DNA from 2 places in the Shewanella sp. Choline-02u-19 genome. Region 2 is predicted to be linked to the other one. Evidence: predicted binding sites of a transcription regulator. Region 2 holds the regulator's gene; the other holds the start of a gene.
What was found. Region 2 encodes sigma-54, which starts transcription at its own class of promoters, with help from an activator protein. Its sites were predicted from a motif close to GTTGGCACGNNNNTNGNNT; they were not measured.
Positions count from the first base shown of each region.

Region 1: a site for sigma-54 is predicted at 3,000-3,018, ahead of fliE (flagellar hook-basal body complex protein FliE). Genes of this name have one in related genera too.

Region 1 covers NZ_PJBE01000013.1:528,888-535,262, forward strand. Annotated here, with positions in the region: gene CXF83_RS09000 (sensor histidine kinase) at 98-1,177, shown strand; gene CXF83_RS09005 (sigma-54-dependent transcriptional regulator) at 1,182-2,534, shown strand; gene fliE (flagellar hook-basal body complex protein FliE) at 3,071-3,403, shown strand; gene fliF (flagellar basal-body MS-ring/collar protein FliF) at 3,442-5,139, shown strand; gene fliG (flagellar motor switch protein FliG) at 5,129-6,184, shown strand; gene fliH (flagellar assembly protein FliH) at 6,184-6,375, shown strand, end outside.
Region 2 covers NZ_PJBE01000013.1:3,104,706-3,111,080, forward strand. Annotated here, with positions in the region: gene CXF83_RS20240 (KpsF/GutQ family sugar-phosphate isomerase) at 7-984, shown strand; gene kdsC (3-deoxy-manno-octulosonate-8-phosphatase KdsC) at 986-1,537, shown strand; gene lptC (LPS export ABC transporter periplasmic protein LptC) at 1,534-2,091, shown strand; gene lptA (lipopolysaccharide transport periplasmic protein LptA) at 2,155-2,703, shown strand; gene lptB (LPS export ABC transporter ATP-binding protein) at 2,700-3,431, shown strand; gene CXF83_RS20265 (RNA polymerase factor sigma-54) at 3,569-5,080, shown strand; gene hpf (ribosome hibernation promoting factor) at 5,111-5,398, shown strand; gene ptsN (PTS IIA-like nitrogen regulatory protein PtsN) at 5,401-5,844, shown strand; gene rapZ (RNase adapter RapZ) at 6,313-6,375, shown strand, end outside.

The DNA.
Region 1 (6,375 bases), 2.6 Mb from region 2:
GTTTCGTCTTAGCTTTATTCTGCTTTCCTCGTTCCTTTCCAAGTTGGCACAAAACCTGCTTCACCCCATCAAATGCAGTTTTTTTGACGGAGTTATAATGTCCGCAGTCCCTCAGCCACAATTTGATGCACTAACAAGCTATCGTCCACAACAGGTCGACGTTCAGCAAGCCGCAAATATGTCCAATCGTATGGATCATATTCTGCAGGCGATGCCATCTGGCGTAGTGATCATCAATGGTGATGGTATTGTGACAGACGCAAATCCGGTAGCCATTGAGTTGCTTGGCGGTCCATTAGAAGGGCTACGCTGGTTTAAAGTGATCAATCAGGCTTTCTCACCTAAAGATGATGATGGTCATGAAGTGTCACTGCGTAATGGGCGCCGCGTTAAACTGGCAATTACGCCATTAACGCCAGAACCAGGTCAGCTTATCGTGTTAACTGATTTGACTGAAACACGTTTATTGCAAAAGAATTTGTCACATCTACAAAGGTTGTCAGCATTAGGCAAAATGGTGGCTACACTGGCACACCAAGTGCGTACGCCATTGAGTGCCGCCTTGTTGTATGCCTCTAATCTTGCCAACCCTAAAATTTCCGATACCGCAAGAAAGCGCTTTCAGGGAAAGCTGGTCGATAGACTCAACGAGTTAGAGCACCAAGTTAACGATATGCTGCTAATGGCAAAAGGCCGCAAGCAGGAGCTGGACGTGATTGTCTCTATTGAAGAGGTGATTGATAGCGTATTGAATAACTGCCAACCGATCTCGGCGCAAAAAGGCTGCCAGCTGGATTTTATCAATCATTCGACACAGGGCATTCGCGCAAATGACTCAGCGTTAAGTTCTGCGATAAATAATCTGGTGGTGAACAGCATTGAAGCTGGCGCGACCAAGATAGAGATAAAGGCCTACGATACGGCCACAGCACTGCATGTTGATGTGATCGATAACGGTAAAGGGTTAGATGCCGATATGCAGCAACAAGTGCTTGAACCCTTCTTTACCACTAAGCCACAAGGCACGGGGCTTGGGTTGGCAGTGGTGCAATCAGTGGTGAATAATCATGGTGGCATGATGCAGTTGAGTTGTCATGTTGGTGAAGGCTGTACCGCCTCGCTTAAATTCCCTTTAGTGGCTAAAGCCAATATCACTGAATCAGTCGTAGGAGCTTAAGGGCATGTCTGAAGGTAAATTACTGTTAGTTGAAGATGATGCTTCATTACGAGAAGCTCTATTAGACACGCTGATGCTAGCGCAATATGAATGCGTCGATGTTGAATCGGCTGAAGCCGGCATTTTGGCATTAAAAAGTGACTCATTTGATATGGTGATAAGCGATGTGCAAATGGAAGGGATTGGCGGCTTAGGCTTGCTTAATTACCTGCAGCATAATCACCCTAAAGTGCCCATGTTATTGATGACGGCTTACGCAACGATTGATAACGCGGTCAATGCGATGAAGTTAGGCGCCGTCGATTATCTGGCTAAACCTTTTTCACCCGAAGTGCTGCTTAACCAAGTATCAAGATACTTGCCCGCTAAATCGACAGAGGGCACACCCGTTGTCGCAGACGAAAAGAGTTTAGCCCTGCTATCTCTGGCTCAGCGAGTGGCAGCATCAGATGCATCAGTGATGATCATGGGCCCAAGTGGCAGTGGTAAAGAGGTCTTGGCGCGTTATATTCATCAGCACAGCAATCGCTCTACAGGGGCTTTTGTCGCGATAAACTGCGCCGCAATTCCTGAGAACATGCTTGAAGCAACGCTTTTTGGTTATGAAAAAGGTGCGTTTACGGGGGCTTATCAAGCCTGCCCAGGTAAATTTGAGCAAGCACAAGGCGGCACGCTACTGCTTGATGAAATTTCAGAGATGGAAGTGGGCTTGCAAGCTAAGTTACTGCGAGTGCTGCAAGAGCGTGAAGTGGAGCGACTCGGTGGCCGTAAGACCATTAAGCTAGACGTACGAGTATTGGCGACCTCAAACCGTGATTTAAAAGCGTTGGCGGCATCGGGAGAGTTTAGAGAAGATCTTTATTATCGGATCAATGTCTTTCCGCTAACTTGGCCAGCGCTAAATCAACGTCCCGCGGATATTTTACCCTTAGCAAGACACCTTATTAATCGTCACTCTTTAGCGATGAATAAAACCGAAGTACCGGTATTGGCTGAATGTGCGTCGCGGAGGTTGTTAACTCATCGTTGGCCAGGCAATGTGCGCGAACTCGACAATGTGGTACAACGTGCGCTGATTTTAAATATTTCTAACGAAATAACCCTCGCTGATATTATTATCGATAATTGCGATATTTCACTTAACGCAGAGTCATTTCCTGTCGAAGAGGAAAAGCCCACTGAGCTTGACGGTTTAGGGACTGAACTTAAAGCACAAGAACATGTGATAATTCTAGAAACCTTGACTCAGTGTAATGGCAGCCGTAAAGCCGTCGCCGAAAAACTGGGGATCAGTGCTCGAACTTTACGTTATAAAATGGCCAAAATGCGCGACTCCGGGATTCAAATACCGGCTTAATAGCGGGTTCAAGCAGAGACGGTGAGAATCGGTTAAGAGCTGGTTAAGAGCCGGATAGAAGCCGGTTTGAAGCCGGATAGGGCTGAGACGATGAGAATCGGTTAAGAGCCGGTTTGAAGCCGGATAGAAGCCGGATAGGGCTGAGACGGTTCAAGCTGAGACGATGAGAATCGGTTAAGAGCCGGATAGAAGCCGGATAGGGCTGAGACGGTTCAAGCTGAGACGATGAGAATCGGTTAAGAGCCGATTTAAAGTCGGGTAGTGCTGAGATGGTTCGAGCTGAGACGATTTAAGCAGAGATGAAGAACTTTGTTGGATACCTAGAGGTATTTCGTTTGAATCTTGGCTGCTTTTTGTTTTAAGCTTTTCCTGCTTTTCCTGCTTTTCCTGCTTTTCCCGTAAGCGAAGCGTCCGTCTTTGCTTGTCCCGTCTTAGCTCTATCCGTTTTTCACCGTTAATTTAAATACTGGCACGATTACTGCTTTATCTAGTTCAATATAAGTTTTTCGTCAAGAAAACGACATTGGGAGATAGTAATGCAAATCGGCGCTAATTCTTTACTGCAAGAGATGCAGTCACTTAACGGCCAAATTGGCTCACCTGGGATCCAAACAGGTATTGCTCGCCAAGTGAATAACACTTCTGGCGCTGATTTTGGGCAACTTCTTTCTCAAGCTGTTGGAAATGTGAGCGAACTTCAATCGAATGCAGGTAATTTGGCCACTCGCCTTGATATGGGCGACACCACAGTGACATTATCTGATACCGTGATTGCGCGTGAGAAATCTAGCGTTGCTTTTGAGGCAACAGTGCAAGTAAGAAATAAGCTGGTACAAGCTTATAAAGACATTATGAGTATGCCTGTTTAGGCCTAAACTAACAGCAGGTAGCAATTGTGAGTACAGAAATGGTCGTAGGAACAGGTTCAAATGTCGCAACCAGTGGACAATCAGGTGGCGTTCAAGAGGAACATAAATCTGGTGTGATGGGCTCTATTGGTAATATCGATATGTTACGCCAAGTGACCATGATCTTGGCATTAGCGATCTGTTTGGCATTGGCTGTTTTTGTGATGATTTGGGCGCAAGAGCCTGAATATCGTCCTTTGGGGCAAATGAATACCCAGGAGATGGTACAAGTACTCGATGAACTTGATAAGAATAAAATCCCATACCAGATCCAAGGTGATGTGGTTAAGATCCCAGAAGACAAATATCAAGATGTGAAGATGATGCTAAGCCGCGCAGGTTTAGATCAAGCCGCTACAAATGACGACTATTTAAGTAAAGACAGTGGGTTTGGCGTGAGCCAGCGAATGGAACAAGCCCGCCTTAAACATAGCCAAGAACAAAACCTTGCAAGAACCATCGAAGAGTTAAAAAGTGTTAGCCGCGCTAAAGTTATCTTAGCCTTACCAAAAGAAAACGTATTTGCTCGCAATCGCTCAAAGCCGAGTGCGACAGTGGTAGTGAGTACCCGACGTGGCGGCCTTGGCCAAGAAGAGGTCGACTCTATTGTCGATATTGTGGCGTCAGCGGTACACAACTTAGAACCGAATAAAGTCACTGTGACAGACGCAAACGGTCGCTTGCTTAATTCCGGCAGTCAAGATGGCGTATCGGCTATTGCGCGCCGCGAACTCGAAATTGTTCAGCAAAAAGAGTCTGAGTATCGTAACAAGGTTGAGTCTATTTTGATGCCAATCTTGGGGCCTGAGAACTTTACTTCTCAAGTGGACGTTAGCATGGACTTTACCGCCGTAGAACAAACCGCTAAGCGCTACAACCCCGATTTACCCGCACTGCGCAGTGAAATGGTGGTGGAAAATAATTCAAATGGTAACACCAGTGGCGGTATTCCAGGGGCGCTGTCTAACCAACCGCCAATGAACGCGGATATCCCACAAGAAGTTGCTAGCGAATCGACCTCGGTTAGATCTGGTAGCAACCATAAAGAAGCCACCAGAAACTATGAACTCAATGAAACGATTAGCCATACCCGCCAACAAGTAGGCACGTTAAGACGTGTGAGTGTGTCGGTTGCCGTTGATTTTAAAAACGCCCCAGTTGCCGAAGACGGCAGTGTGACCAGAGTGCCACGCACCGAGCAAGAATTGGCTAACATTCGTCGCTTGCTTGAAGGTGCTGTAGGGTTTAATACTCAACGTGGCGACATGATTGAAGTGGTTACCGTACCGTTTATGGACCAACTCATTGAAGATGCTCCAGCAGTTGAAGTTTGGGAACAACCTTGGTTCTGGCGTGGAGTGAAGTTGGGCTTGGGTACTTTAGTTGCGCTGGTTATTGTGGTGTTTGTTATCAGCCCGATGCTTAAACGTATTGTTTACCCTGATAGCGCCAAAATGCTTGACGAGCCAAAGGTGGGTGATGAGCTTGCTGAGATTGAAGATCAGTATGCCGCAGACACATTAGGCATGCTCGAGCGACCCGAAGCTGAATACAGTTATGCCGATGATGGGTCGATTTTAATCCCCGATCTGCATAAAGATGATGACATGATTAAAGCCATCCGCGCCATTGTCGCGAATGAACCTGAACTATCGACTCAAGTCGTGAAAAATTGGTTATTAGAAGATGACAAATAATATTGGTGTAGAGGGCAAAACCGTTGCGCCTGCTGCAGGTTTTAAAGCTCAAGATTTAACGGGTGTTGAAAAAACGGCCATATTGCTCCTGAGCCTAAGTGAAAGTGATGCAGCTTCTATTTTGAAACACCTTGAGCCTAAGCAGGTACAAAAGGTGGGTATGGCAATGGCAGCCATGCAAGATTTTGGACAAGAGAAAGTCATTGGCGTGCATAAGCTATTCTTGGATGACATCCAAAAGTACTCTTCTATCGGTTTTAACAGTGAAGAGTTTGTGCGTAAGGCGCTTACTGCTGCGCTTGGCGAAGATAAAGCCGGCAATCTTATCGAACAGATTATTATGGGCAGTGGGGCTAAAGGTCTCGATTCACTTAAGTGGATGGACGCGCGTCAAGTCGCGACCATTATCCAAAATGAGCACCCACAAATTCAAACGATTGTGTTGTCTTATCTTGAGCCCGACCAAGCGGCAGAAATTTTTGCCCAGTTCCCAGAAAATACTCGTTTAGACTTAATGATGCGTATTGCCAACCTCGAAGAGGTGCAACCTGCCGCGCTGCAAGAGCTTAACGATATTATGGAGAAACAGTTTGCTGGCCAAGGTGGCGCACAAGCCGCCAAGATGGGTGGCCTGAAAGCGGCTGCTAACATTATGAACTACCTCGATACTGGCGTTGAAAGTCACTTGATGGAAACCATGCGCGAGTCTGATGAAGAGATGGCACAGCAGATCCAAGACTTAATGTTTGTCTTTGAAAACCTAAGCGATGTGGACGATATGGGCATTCAGGTATTGCTTAGAGAAGTGCAGCAAGATGTGTTGATGAAGGCGCTAAAAGGCACAGATGATCAACTCAAAGAGAAGTTACTGAGTAACATGTCTAAACGTGCCGCTGAACTGCTGCGTGATGATTTAGAGGCGATGGGTCCAATTCGAATTAGTGAAGTGGAAGTTGCTCAAAAAGAGATTTTATCAATTGCACGACGTCTGAGTGAAAGTGGTGAGTTGATGCTCGGTGGCGGCAGTGGTGAAGAGTTCTTATAATGGCTGATCCTAAAGAGCCCAAAGGGGTAACCGTCAATACCACTGATGAGTTTGGTCATTGGGACCTTCCCGATATTACAGAAGAGATTGATAGCTCATCGCTGAATATGTTTGGTCGACATGGCTTGCATGTTGACGTAGACAATGAGACCGAAATTGAAGCGATTTTACCGCCAACGCTGACCGAAATT
Region 2 (6,375 bases):
CAAGAAATGGTAGATGAACAGCAGCTACGCCAGTGGGGCACCAAGGTCATTGATATCGAGAAAAAAGCACTCGATAACCTTTACCAATATGTAGACTCAAATGAGTTTGCCCAAGCATGCCAATTAATATTGCAGTGCACCGGCAAAGTTATCGTTATGGGAATGGGCAAATCAGGCCATATAGGTAATAAGATCTCAGCCACATTAGCCAGCACTGGAACGCCTGCATTTTTTGTCCATCCAGGTGAAGCGAGTCACGGTGATTTAGGCGTATTAAGCGAAAACGATATCGTCCTTGCTATCTCTAACTCAGGTGAATCGAGTGAGATTCTGACATTAATGCCAGTAATCAAGCGCATGGGGCTGCCGATGATTTCGTTAACAGGCAAGCCGGAATCCAACATGGCAAAGCTAGCCCATCTGCACCTTTGTATTGAAGTGCCCGAAGAAGCCTGCCCGCTGGGATTAGCGCCAACATCGAGCACGACGGCCACTTTGGTGATGGGCGATGCATTAGCGGTTGCTTTACTGCAAGCTCGCGGGTTTACTAAAGATGACTTTGCACTGTCTCATCCCGGTGGAACTTTAGGGCGTAAGCTACTCTTAAAAGTCAGTGACGTAATGCATAAAGACAATGAGCTGCCGCTGGTAAAGCATGATATCTGTATTACCGATGCGCTTTACGAAATATCTAAAAAAGGCTTAGGCATGACTGCCATTGTCGATGAGAAAAGCACTTTAGTCGGTATATTCACCGACGGCGACTTACGCCGAGTGATTGATGCAGAAGTTAACTTACGTACCACCCCCATTGCTGAAGTTATGTCTAAAGGCTGTGTCACCATTACTGATAATGTACTTGCAGCAGAAGCATTAAAAGTGATGGAAGAGAAAAACATTAATGGTTTGATAGTCATCAATTCACAGCAACAACCTGTCGGTGCACTTAACATGCTCGACATGGTGAAAGCAGGAGTTATTTAACATGTCTAAACAGGGATTCTATGGCCCGATTAGCGATGATGTTTGGCAAGCCGCCAGCAAAATCAAACTGCTTATTTGCGATGTAGATGGCGTATTTTCCGATGGCCTAGTCTATATGAGCAACTCCGGCGAAGAGCTTAAAACATTCCACACTCGAGATGGTTACGGTGTTCGCTCTGTTCTTTCTAGCGGCATTAACGTGGCGATTATTACTGGTCGAAAATCAAAAATTGTCGAAGATAGAATGACAGCACTCGGCGTCACTCATATTTATCAAGGCGTTGATAACAAGTTAAGCCCCTACAATGAGTTATTAGCACTTTACAATGTCAATCCAAATGAAGTTGCCTATATAGGTGATGATATGGTCGACTTGCCGGTGATGAAAGAGGTCGGTTTATCGGTTTGCGTCGCTGATGGCCACCCTTACGTGAAGCAACATGCTTTAATGACAACTCATATTAATGGTGGTCATGGCGCCCTTAGAGAGCTCACAGACTTGTTATTACTTAGCCAAGGTAAGTTTGAGTCGGCTCACGGGATGAGCATATGAATCGCGTCACCCTAGCGATTATCGCTTTATTTGGCACCGCACTGATCCTTTATTGGCAAGTGCAGTCTAAAAAAAGCGACCAAACGTTAGACATTGATATAAGCGAACGCCCTAACTACATCATCAATGATATGCGCAGCACTGAATACAATGAAGCGGGTCTCATTAATAGCAAAGTCACCGCCAAGCACATGGAACACTTTGAAGAAGCCAGTATGACTTACTTCACTGACCCGGTTTATTTGATCTATCCCGATGATGGTCAAGCCCAATGGCGTTTAACCGCGGCTAAAGGAACCCATAACAATTTAACCGGTAAGGTCTCATTGGAAAACAATGTTATTATCGATTCTATTAGTCCAGAAGAGCCGATCCAAACATTGTCTACCTCCTATTTAGAGCTTGATCTAGAGACGATGGTTATGACCTCTGATGAAATCATTTACGTCACTGGTAATGAGTTTGTGATTCAGGGAACAGGCCTTTATGCTGATCTTAACGCCCAAAGTGTAAAGTTGATCAGTCAAGTCGAAGGGATCTACGATGTTAAGTAAGCGATTCAAAAAACAAATATACTCACTCATGCTAGCAACCCAATAGCGGAGTAGAAGGAAGTTATGAAATACAATCAATCAATACTTGCAGGTCTGTTGTGTCTGCTTAGCATTAGTAGCTACGCGCAAGTCGATGACTTAAAGCAAGAAGTTAAAATTGCTGCTGCCAGCCAAGAAGCTGATATAAAAAATAATCAGGTGATCTTTTTTGGTCCTGTAGAAGTGACTCAGGGTTCAATTAAAATGAAGGCTGATGAATTACGGGTGTTCTCCAAAGAAGCGAGCTCAGGAAAAATACTCGTGGCTACGGGTAATCCTGCGACATATACCCAAATGATGGAAGATGGCCGCCCGGCGATGGCAAGTGCGAAAGAGATCCGTTATGAGTTGGCAACAAGAACCTTAACCTTGTTAGGTAATGCAACCTTGGAGCAAGAGGGCAGCCAAGTCACGGGTAACCGCATCAAGTACAATATCGGACTACAAAAATTAGTCGCAGAAAGTACAGGTAAAGGTAATGATCGCGTGATCACTATCATTCAGCCTGAAGCTTATCAAGAAGAGACGCCTGAAACCCCAGCCGCACCCATTAAAAAGCAGGAACAGCAATGACCCAAAAAACGCTGACCGTACGCAATTTAGCGAAAAGTTATAAGAGCCGAGCCGTTGTTCAAGATGTGAGTTTAACGGTCAAAACAGGGCAAATTGTTGGGTTATTGGGTCCTAATGGTGCAGGTAAAACCACAACATTTTATATGGTTGTTGGTTTAGTTCAGAGCGACAAGGGTCAGATCTTAATCGATGACGATGATTTAACCTTAGACCCAATGCATCTCCGAGCACGTAAAGGCATTGGCTACTTGCCACAAGAGGCAAGCATCTTTAGAAAGCTCTCAGTGCGTGACAATATCATGGCAGTATTACAGACTCGCAAAGATATCAATAACGAGCAGCGTGAAGAGCAACTTGAACACCTACTCGAAGAGTTTCACATCACCCATATCCGCGATAGCCAAGGCATGGCGTTATCAGGTGGTGAACGCCGCAGAGTTGAAATCGCTCGAGCACTGGCAGCCAACCCAAAGTTTATTCTACTCGATGAACCTTTTGCCGGCGTTGATCCAATATCGGTTATCGATATTAAAAAGATTATTGAACAGTTAAAAAGCCGTGGCTTAGGGGTGTTGATCACAGACCACAATGTGCGTGAAACATTGGACGTTTGTGAACATGCCTATATCGTAAGTCACGGAAATTTGATTGCAGAAGGCACACCTGCCGAGATATTAGATAATCAGCAGGTTCGAGCAGTGTACTTAGGTGAACAATTCAGGCTATAGTTAACCCACAGTATGCGGGTTTAATTGTATAGCATTAGCTAAGTATATGAATACAATCAAAGTGTTGACTCTTTAAGCTCTCTTCGTCAAATCACCGAGCTTCAACGTTTAATTACAGTGTAGGGAATAGCGGTAAGATGAAAGCGTCACTCCAGCTCAAAATGGGTCAGCAGCTAACTATGACTCCACAATTACAGCAGGCTATTCGCCTTTTGCAATTGTCCTCTTTAGAGCTGCAGCAAGAGATCCAGCAAGCATTAGACTCTAATCCACTGCTTGAATTAGATGAAGAGCAATCCGATGGCGAGCCTATCAGCAACGAAGATAGAACCACCAGTGACTCTGACAGCTATTCAGAGTCGGATAGCGACAATGAATACAGCAGTAACACAGATGTTGATCCACAGCAGGATAGCGCTGCGGTAGACACCTCTGATGCATTAACGCAAGATTCAATGCCAGATGAACTCCCAATGGATACTACTTGGGATGAAGTCTATACCGTGTCTTCGAATTCAAGCTCCGGCGGAATGCGCGATGATGATATGCCATTCCAAGGCGAAACCACTGAAGGTTTATACGAACATCTTGAATGGCAGAAAAATCTAACGCCTTTTTCTGATAATGACCTAGCGATTGCCACCGCCATTATTGATGCGGTTGATGAGCGAGGTTACCTTACTCAGAATTGTGAAGATATTCTTGAAGCAATGGGCGATCCAGAGATCGAGATAGACGAAGTGGAAGCCGTACTCAAACGCGTGCAGCATTTCGACCCTATCGGCGTCGCAGCCAGAGATCTCAGTGAATGTCTGCTTATCCAATTAGCTCAATATGCAGAAACAACACCCCATATAGACAATGCTCGCCTGCTCATTAAAGATTACTTAGATTTGATTGCTGGACGTGATTTTAGGCAATTGATGCGTAAGACTAAGCTCAAAGAGGATGACCTGCGTGATGCTATCACGCTTATTCAAACCTTGAACCCAAGACCGGGCCTGGCAGTCACGCGAAGTAAAGACGAATATGTGATCCCCGACGTTTCAGTGACAAAAAAGAAAGGCCGTTGGGTGGTTGAACTCAACCCCGACTACATGCCAAAAATCAACGTCAATCAACACTATGCTTCGATGGCTCGTAGCCAAAAAAATCAAGCAGATGGCCAATTTATTCGTAGTCACTTACAAGAAGCTAAATGGTTTATTAAAAGCATTGAGAGTCGTAATGAGACCCTCCTAAAAGTCTCCAACTGTATTGTGAAGTTCCAACAGGGATTTTTCGAATATGGTGATGAAGCCATGAAACCTATGGTACTCAACGACATTGCTGAAGCCGTAGAGATGCATGAATCCACTATCTCAAGGGTGACCACACAAAAGTATATGCATACCCCTAGAGGTATTTTCGAGTTAAAGTATTTCTTCTCTAGTCATGTCGGAACCGACGACGGTGGAGAGTGCTCATCAACAGCAATTAGAGCGTTTATTAAGAAGTTAGTCGCAGCTGAAAACCAACAGAAACCATTAAGCGATAGCAAAATGGCGCAACTGTTGGCAGAACAGGGGATTAAAGTTGCTCGACGTACCATCGCGAAATACCGCGAAGCAATGATGATCCCGCCCTCAAACCAACGCAAGAGTTTATAACTAAAATTATACACTTGGAGGAATCTTTCTATGCAAATTAACCTTACTGGGCATCACATTGAAATCACTGCGTCACTGCGCAGTTATGTTGAAGAAAAATTTACAAAGCTTGAACGTCATTTCGATCAGATCAATAATGTGCACGTCATATTGAATGTTGAAAAAATGCAACAGATTGCCGAAGCACGAATTCACCTGAAAAAAGGTGAAGTTTTTGCCACTTCGGAACATGCGGACATGTACGCCGCAATCGACTCCCTGATCGACAAATTAGATCGTCAGGTTATTAAACACAAAGAGAAGCTGACCAAACACTAACGATGGAACTATGTACCATCCTGCAGCCGGAATGCACTACCTGTGCCACTCCGGGCAGTAAGAAAAAAGTACTGGAACTCATCAGCGATATTGCCGCTGCCCAGTACCCTACCCTTTCTTCACAAGAGATTTTCGAAAGCCTGTTGGCTCGCGAAAAAATGGGTAGCACAGGTATAGGCAACGGTATAGCAATCCCTCACGGGAGATTGGCTAATATTGACCATCCATTGGGCATATTAATCAAATGTGAAACACCGATATCTTTTGACTCGATAGATAAGCAACCGGTTGATATATTATTTGCCCTGTTAGTGCCCGCAGATCAATGTGAGCAACATCTCGCGACGCTGTCTTCAATGGCAGAAAAGCTTAACGACAAAGCGATCGTGAAGCAGTTGAGAAAAAGTAAGAGTGAATCTGAGTTATACGACTTAATCACTCAATAGTGAGAGGTCTCTGATCTGTCGAGCTTAGTTTTTACGTATTTTTTGATGTTCAAGAAGTATAAGACATGAGCAAAGAGAAACGCTTACACACTCTTGTAGGAATAGCTTAGAAACACTTAAACCAGTGTTCCTAAGCTATTGTTGCCGTGTTATAGGCTATTTGTGGAGAATAATTAAACTGCATTGCCTCCGTATCGTCCCACCTCGCCAAAATAATGTATAAACTGCGGTAAAAACAAACCTAAAAGTGCAACTATCTCGACGGACTCAAGTCCGTAAGTCGCTAGAGATTACCGATATACAAGCAGTAAGATTTAACGACCTAGGCATTTATTACAGCAATATTATTTATTATTACCAACTAGCCTAAGCTATTGCTTTAAGCCAGAAAAAAGTTAATCTATAATCTTGTACACCCCGTATACATTTATAAAACATTAATTCTAACTTTTATTAGGTAGTGAAAAGATGAAACTCGTTCTAGTCTCTGGTCGTTCCGGCTCAGGCAAATCAGTACTGTTAAGAATGCTA